Linked DNA regions of Paludibaculum fermentans. The protein of the gene in region 2 interacts with the protein of the main gene of each other region in a pairwise test. Links are inferred from orthologs where the notes say so. Each region holds a gene or a part of one and is shown on either strand. Other genes may lie near its edges.

Region 1 (3,565 bases), 5.2 Mb from region 2 along the record:
ATGGGATTCCAACAAGTCAGTCAGTTCGGTCAGGCACCCACGCGGGAGGGCGAGATACTTCGGTAGATCCTCCCCGCAGGCGATCACCCGAGGCTTGTCGTATACCGGCAGGCGCATCGACTGCGCTTTGTAGAATTCGGGGTTCTGGAATGCCGCGACGCGCAGGAGTCGATTCATCATTGCGGGAGGAAGCCCAGTCTTCTCAATAAAGAGAAGATTCGCCCTCACGATGTTCACAGTCTTGGGCAAAGGGCCGGCAATGACCGGATCCTTTCGCTTGCGGCATGGAGGAAGGGTCCACGGATCGGGTTCCTCATCGTCTTCGGTGATACTGACCCTCACGCCGACCAGATCGCCTCGACGCTGCGCTTCCTCCACGAGCTTCTCAACCGACGTGGCGCTGATCCGGGAAAGGGAACCCAGGAAGGCCCACTGATCAGCAAAGGGCTCGAAACGGTCATCAATGAAAGCGCTGTTCCCCACCTGCCGCGGACCTTTTTGCAGTGGCAGCGCGATGAGATTGCCGAACCCTCCCTTCGGCATCGTGTCCTGGTTCGGGAAGAAGCGGTCGTACGAACTGAGTCCGATCTGATGGCGGCGCTCCATCGCGCGGGTCAGCAGCGCGCACCCCAGCCTCCGCGCCAGCGTCGCAGAAATCGGTTGTTCAAAGAAGATCCAGACATGGCCTCCGTTACCGGATCTGGAGCGCTCCAACGCCGCTGGAACAGCCCATTCCCGGCACACAGCGAGGAACGCCGATGCATCCTCCTGCCACGCTTCCTTGTCGAAGTCCGCCGCCAAAAACCAGCAAGTGTCGTCTGGAAGCAGCGGATACAGCCCTACGGTGATTTGTCCCTTTAGGTGCTCTTCGACGACAGAATCACTCAGGGGCAGGTACTTGCGGGTTTCCTTATCTACCCGTGGACGATCTTTTGGGGGTGCCGCGTAGTAGGCCTTCCAGTCGCGCTCGTAGCGTGGACTGTATCCCTTGCGGCCATCCGGGCTCTCCCAACGGACGGCGTATACGTCCTGTCGTCCCATGAACAGGCTTCGGAACAACTCGATCTTCTGTTCGGAGCTCAGTGCGCGCGTCTTAGGGGACCCGAAGTGGGGATCGCCGGTGGCCTCTTTCGGAATCTCGATGCCGTGCTTTGCCAGAAGCGCCTTCAGACGCACATTCTCGCGGCGCAAGCGCTCCTGATCGTCAGTCATGACCACCGGCCGGAGTTGCCAGTCGGTCGATGATCCTCACGAACTGCCGTTCAATTGTCTCAGCGGTCGTAATCGGAAGCTGGAATTCTTGCGCCAGAGCCTCTGCTTCAGGACGCCATTCCGGAGGCATCACGAACACTGGCTGGGACGGAGGAGTAGCCCGAACTTCGAATCCTCGCCGGGCTGGAGCGCCGGCTGGTGAGTAGTCGATCCCGCCGAGGGAGTCCATGACCAGAATACCCAGCACATCTCCTGCCCTACCGACGGATGAGGGACCCGTGCAGGCGTGAAGTTTCCGCGCAAGCTGATCGGCAAGATTCAAGCACCACACCGGCGAGACTACTGTAACAGGAAAACCAGCGCAGATGCAGTTTGGGCGACCGTAACCTATTGATAACAGGTTCAACCGGTCGCCCAAAAAACGCATCGTCGATGCTCGAACTAGTGCGTCACGCCAACTGCCGCTGGCTGTAACTCATTGAAACTGGTGCGGTCGAGAGGACTTGAACCTCCACGAGATTGCTCCCGCTAGCACCTCAAGCTAGTGCGTCTGCCAATTCCGCCACGACCGCATTGCTGGGTCTGAAACTGCTTCCAAACCCTTTGGCAAAACTCAATTATACGCCGAACCCCCTTGGGTTGGCGACTACTTCTTCGGCGCCGCGGGAGTCTGCGCGGGCGCGGACTTCGGCGCGTTGGGAAGCGGGATCTCCTGCGTCGACACCGTCTTGCCGTCCTGGGTCTGCAGGTCGACCTTGATGGGCGCCTGCGGAGCCGGAGCCGCCTGTTTGGGTGCCGGGGCCGTCTGGGTAATCGGAGCCTTCTCCAGCACGGAGGTGCCGGTCGAGCCGCCGCCCGCTCGCGTGTAGAGCACCGACAACGTCAAAGAGGTGACCATGAAGAGAGCCGCGGAGATCGTCGTGGCTTTCGACAGGACGGTGGCCGCGCCGCGCGGGCCAAACGCCGTCTGCGAACCCATGCCGCCGAACGCACCGGCCAGATCGGCCGCCTTGCCGCTCTGCAGCAATACAACAATGACCAGGAACAGACACACGATCACGTGCACGATGGTGAACAGGATAATCATTCGGGTATTCCTAAAGAAAAGAACCCGCGCCCCGAGTGGAGCGCGGGTCCGCCAATTGTCCAGTATAGCGCGATCCGGCCTGCCTTAGAAGTTCAGGCGGAACGCGACCTGCATGCGGCGCGCATTGGTTCCGTCCGGGAACCCTTGCGACTGCGTGCCGGTGCCCACGTTGGCGATCGGGCTCAGGACACCCCCGGTCGCCGTGTAGGAAGCAACATTCACGGCCGTGTTGTATTGAGTGTTGAAAGCGTTGAACGCTTCGAACATCAGGTTCGCCTTGACCCGCTCAGAGAACGGCAGCGACCGCACGATGCGCGCATCCACTCGGAACACGCGGTCGATGTCGATGTTGCCCGTCGGCAGGAACGGTACACGGTTCCAGCCGCCGGAACCGTTCAGCGTGGTGTAAGCAAGAACCACGCCTGAGAACTGGCTACTGGTGCTGCCCGAGAACGTAACCGTGCCGGTAGTGGGCTGCGAGGAGGCCATGGTCGTGATGGAAGAGAGCTCCCAGCCGTTGACTAGGAAGCGGTTGAAGGCCGAGCTGTTCTTCGCAAAGGTAGGCGCCCACAGCCAGTTGATCACCACGCGGTGGCGCTGATCCAAACTGGAGGTGCCCTTGTCACCGGCGTAATCGCCAGGGTACGTGGAGTTGACGAAAGATGAGCTGATGTTATTGCTCGCACCCTGCTGGTTCGCGTTGTCGATGGCATGTGACCACGTATACGAAACCTGGGCGGTCAGGCCATGCGACATGCGCTTCTGCAGTTGCAGGGCCAGGGCGTTGTACCAGGATTGGCCTCCGTTCTCCACCTGCAGGATCTTGCCGTAATTCTTATCCACCTTGTTTGCGGAAAGATAGGTGACAGTCCGGAACTCCCCGACTACATTTTTGGCTGCATCCTGGATCTTGTAAGTCACCGTCGGCCCGGGCGCGCCGAGGTTCAGGTCCCGCTGCGTGAAGATTCCGATACCCCGGCTCCAGATGTAGTTCGCGGTCAAGCCCAGGTCTTTGCCTAACTGGCGCTCGATGCTGAAATTACCTTGCTGAGAATAGGGATTGTGTAGTCCGGTGGCAGCGAGCGCCAACCCGACAGTCCCGGCCGGAAGTCCGGTGGAGCTGGACAGGATGTTGGGGAAAAACGGAGCCCCGGCCTGATTGCTGTTAATGGAAATGGAGGTTTGATAAAGGCCATTCCCCAGGAATAGCGTGTCAAGCATGTTGCCGTGCATACGAGCGTAGAAGATACCGTAGCCGGCTCGGAC
Region 2 (4,641 bases):
ACGGCGGCTGGACGATTGAGGGAGCCCGCCGCCGGCGCGGGCATTGTTTCGACGGTGCTCAATGAACGAGAGTTTTCCATTCCGGTCGCGCCCTCCTGCCTGTTGCCAAGTCACTCAACAGTCTAAGGGATCCGCACACCGCCGTCACACCCCTGTTGCCCCATCTTGGGATGGCGTAGGATGCACCGATTCCTCTGGCGGCCTTCTGGGACTTCTATATAATCAGAGTTTACGAGGTACTTATCATGAATCATCCCAGCGTAGACCTACTCAATAAAGCGGTGGCCGACGAACTCCAGGCCGTTCACCAGTACATGTACTTCCATTTTCACCTCGACGACCAGGGCTTCGGCCCCCTGGCCAAGCTCTTCAAGAAAACAGCCATCGTCGAAATGGGCCACATCGAGACCCTGGCGGAGCGCATCCTCTTTCTGAAAAGCGATGTGAACATGTCCACCTCCGGTCCGATCGCCGCCATCCAGGACCCCGCTGAGATCCTCGCCAAGGCGATCGCCATGGAGCGGCAAAGCGCCGCCGACTACAACCAGGCCGCCCAGCAGTGCGGCGCCAACGCAGACGCGGCCACCAAACAGTTGTTCGAAGCCCTAGTCGGTGACGAAGAGTCGCACCAGGACGCCTTCGAAAAGCAGCTCGATAACATCAAGCGCTTTGGCCTCAGCTACCTGGCGCTGCAGTCCTTCGGCGCCGGGGCCGAGGCCCCAGCCGAGTCGAAGTAAACTTCCAACTGGCTCCGGGGTCTTCCCGCAGGCCCCGGAGCCTCCACCCCTCAACGGTCTTCCTCTCCTGTCCTGTTCCATCTATTACCTGTTCCAGGTAATCCACACGGAAACCTTAACTAACCGCGGAGTGTCTAAACCCGTGCGGTAGAATCAAAATAAGCATCTCTATGGTCGATTCCTTACTGGCGAAGATCTTCGGCACCAAGCACGAGCGCGAGATCAAAAAAATCAAGCCGCTTGTCCTCGCGATCAACGATCGCGAGGCCTCCGTGCAGACGCTCACCGACGCACAACTCGCCGCAAAAACCGCGGAGTTCCGGCAGCAGCTTGCTTCCGGCGCTACCCTTGACGACATCCTGGTGGACGCCTTTGCCGTGGTCCGCGAAGCCGGCCGCCGCATCCTCAACATGCGGCACTTCGACTCGCAGTTGATCGGCGGTATCGTCCTTCACAACGGCAAGATTGCAGAAATGAAGACCGGCGAAGGAAAAACGCTGGTCGCCACGCTACCGGTCTACCTCAACGCCCTCGCCAGCGAAGGTGTCCACGTCGTCACGGTCAACGACTACCTGGCCCGCCGCGACTCCGAATGGATGGGGCGTCTTTACAAGTTTCTGGGGCTCTCCGTTGGCCTCATTGTCCATGGTCTTGACGATGATGAACGCCGGGCCGCCTACCACTGCGACATCACCTACGGCACCAACAACGAGTACGGTTTCGATTACCTCCGCGACAATATGAAGTTCCGCCTGGACGATTGCGTCCAACGCGGCCACCACTTCGCCATCGTCGATGAAGTCGACTCCATCCTCATTGACGAAGCGCGTACCCCGCTCATCATCTCCGGTCCGTCTGAAGAGTCCACCGACAAGTACTTCAAGGTCAACGGCATCATCCCCAAGCTCATCCGCGGCGAGGTGATCGAAGGCCGCGAGCCCGGCGAAAAGTACACCACCGGCGATTACACCGTCGACGAACGCCACCGCAGTGTGGCCCTGACGGAAGAGGGCGTCAGCAAGGTCGAGCGCCTGCTCAACGTCGTCAATCTGTACGATCCCGAGAACCTCGAGCTCAACCACCACGTCCAGCAGGGCCTGCGCGCCCACGTGCTCTATCAGCTCGACCGTGACTACATCATCAAGGATGGTGAAGTCATCATCGTCGATGAGTTCACTGGCCGCCTGATGCCGGGACGCCGCTGGTCCGATGGCCTCCACCAGGCCGTCGAAGCCAAGGAAGGCGTCAAGATTGAGCGCGAGAACCAGACCCTCGCCACCGTCACCTTCCAGAACTACTTCCGCATGTATAAGAAGCTGTCCGGCATGACCGGTACGGCCGACACGGAAGCCGCCGAATTCGGCAAGATCTACAACCTCGACGTCACCCTGATCCCCACCAACGCGCCCATGGTGCGCAAGGATCTCAATGACATCGTATACCGCACCGAAGACGAGAAGTGGCGCAACGCCGCCAAGGAAATCGCGGAACGCAGCAAGACCGGGCAACCTGTACTGGTTGGTACGATCTCCGTCGAAAAGTCGGAGAAGCTGGGCGGCATCCTCAAGCGCATGGGCGTCCGGCACGAAGTGCTGAACGCCAAAAACCATGAGCGCGAGGCGTACATCATCGCCCAGGCCGGCCGCTATGGCGGCGTCACCGTCTCCACCAACATGGCCGGCCGCGGTACCGACATTCTGCTCGGCGGCAATCCGGAATTCCTGGCACAGGAAGACTCGCTCAAGCTGAAGCTGGTCGAGTCGATCCGTCCGGACGAAGCTCCGCTGGTCGCCGACAATCAGTTCTACTACTTCCAGCGCGGCGACATGCACTACCGCGTGCCGCTGGCCCGCTACCAGGAGATCTACTCCAAGTACAAGGAGCAGTGCTCGGCCGAGCATAAGAAGGTGGTCGAGGCCGGCGGACTCTGCATCGTCGGTACGGAACGCCACGAATCCCGCCGTATCGACAACCAGTTACGCGGCCGCGCCGGCCGCCAGGGCGACCCCGGTTCGTCCCGCTTCTTCCTCTCCCTCCAGGACGACCTGCTGCGCGTCTTCGGCGGGGATCGCATTCAGGGCCTCATGCTCCGCCTGGGCATGGAAGAAGATGTGCCGATCGAGTCCAAACTCATCACCAAGCGCATCGCCGCAGCCCAGAAGACCGTCGAAGCCCAGAACTTCGCCTCCCGTAAGCACGTCAAAGAGTACGACGACGTAATGGATAAGCAGCGCAAGGCTGTTTACGGCCTGCGGCGCCAGTTGCTCGAAGGCGCGGACATGAAGGAGAAGATCTTCGAGATCGTCGACGGCATTCTCGCCACCTTCATCGAAACGCGTTGTTCCGAAGGCTCGGACCCCTACAAGTGGGATCTCACCGGCCTCGCCACCGACATCAATTCGCAGTTTGGCCTGCGCTTCACGCCGTCCGAAGTCGCCTCAATGACCCGCATCCAGATGGAAGAGCACATCCTGGAGCGGCTGAAGAAGCGCTACGACGAGAAGGAAGAAGTGGTGGGGCCCGAAGTCATGCGCGAGACCGAGCGCATGATCTGGCTCTCCGTCATCGACCAGCAGTGGAAAGACCACCTGCTCTCGATGGACCACCTGAAGGAAGGCATCGGCATGCGGGCCTACGGTCAGAAAGACCCGCTGATCGAGTACAAGAAGGAAGGCTTCGGCATCTTCCAGGAGATGATGGACCGCATCGAGGACGAAACTATCCGGTTTCTGTACTTCCTGCAGCCCGTTGTCGGAGAACGTCCGGATGTGCCCATGCCGCAGGACTCCTGGCCGGATGAGGACGACGAGGAGAGCAACGAGAGGGATGCGCAGGCGGCGCAGGCTGCCCAGTCTGAAGCGGATCGCAAGGAGGCCCAGGCCTCGTTCGTGGATCTGACGAGGAACATCCAGAAGAAGAAAGAGCGGGAGATGGAGATGCTCCAATTTACCGCGGGCGCAGCCGAACCCAACCCGGCGGCCCAGGTAATCAAGGGCGATAAAGTCGGCCGGAACGATCCCTGCCCCTGCGGCAGCGGCAAGAAATATAAGAAATGCCACGGGTCCTGATCCACACTCTCACCAAATCGATTCAGACGGCGGCGGCCATGCTCTTCCTGGCCGCCAGCGCTTCGGCGCAGATCTGGCCGGAAGCCTGGCACGGCTCCGCCCGGGGCAAAGTTCAGCCCGTTCCGGCGGATGACCCCATGCTCTGGGTGGAATACGGCGGCGACGCGTCTGAGCAGGCCGCCTACAACGGCCCGGTGGGCAAGTTCCAGGCCACCGCCTGGCGCCTCAAGGATGCGACTTCAGCCCTCGCCTGGTACCAGGCCGTGCGCCCCGCCACTTGTGCAGGGGTGCCCAATCTGCCTTTAATTTGTACGACTTCCGGCAGCCAGTACATGGCCCACGACAATTACGTACTGCGCTTCGACGGCTGGCGGCCGCTAGACCAGGAGCTCAACGAGCTCTTCACGAAGCTGCCCCGCATGCGCTCCGGCGGCGGGCTCCCCAACCTGCCCGGCTATCTGCCGGAGAAGAACCGGGTGAGGAACAGCGAACGCTACATCGTGGGGCTGCACTCGCTGGAAAAGTTCGCGCCGGGCATTCCGGCCGCCCTCGTGGGCTTCGAGGATGGTACGGAGGCCCAAATGGGCCGTTTCCTGGCCCCTGGCGGCGTGGAACTCCCCGTCGTGGTCTTCGACTACCATACGCCTCAATTGGCGATGCTACGGGCCAAGGAGTTCGAAAAGCAGGCCGGCTGGGCCATCCAGCGCACCGGCCCCTACATCTCGGTCGTCCCCGGCAGTGTGGATCCCAAGTTGGCATCCGCCATCCTGGGCAAATCCGAGTGGAATGCCCAGTTCACCTGGAACACACCCGGCAAACTGCCCAAGATGCCGAAC

The links. Proteins that work in one complex are often made in the same cells at the same time.
Region 1: the proteins of secA (region 2) and secG interact in binary tests that used the Escherichia coli proteins (3 or more experiments, as listed by UniProt). The link is inferred for Paludibaculum fermentans from one-to-one orthologs.

What each region holds. Positions count from the first base shown.
Region 1 is NZ_CP063849.1:6,067,141-6,070,705, reverse strand. What follows is about bases 580-3,565. They hold secG (preprotein translocase subunit SecG), read right to left. Parts: upstream 2,300-3,565; coding sequence 1,859-2,299; downstream 580-1,858. Other genes in these bases: IRI77_RS23895 (TonB-dependent receptor), read right to left, coding at 2,384-3,565; IRI77_RS23910 (TOTE conflict system archaeo-eukaryotic primase domain-containing protein), read right to left, coding at 580-1,212. In the rest of the region: more of IRI77_RS23910, read right to left, coding at 1-579. UniProt on the Escherichia coli protein: Subunit of the protein translocation channel SecYEG. Overexpression of some hybrid proteins has been thought to jam the protein secretion apparatus resulting in cell death; while this may be true it also results in FtsH-mediated degradation of SecY.
Region 2 is NZ_CP063849.1:891,816-896,456, forward strand. What follows is about bases 523-4,005. They hold secA (preprotein translocase subunit SecA), read left to right. Parts: upstream 523-907; coding sequence 908-3,805; downstream 3,806-4,005. Other genes in these bases: IRI77_RS03525 (bacterioferritin), read left to right, coding at 523-737; IRI77_RS03535 (hypothetical protein), read left to right, coding at 3,790-4,005. In the rest of the region: IRI77_RS03520 (acyltransferase family protein), read right to left, coding at 1-44; more of IRI77_RS03525, read left to right, coding at 246-522; more of IRI77_RS03535, read left to right, coding at 4,006-4,641. UniProt on the Escherichia coli protein: Required for protein export, interacts with the SecYEG preprotein conducting channel.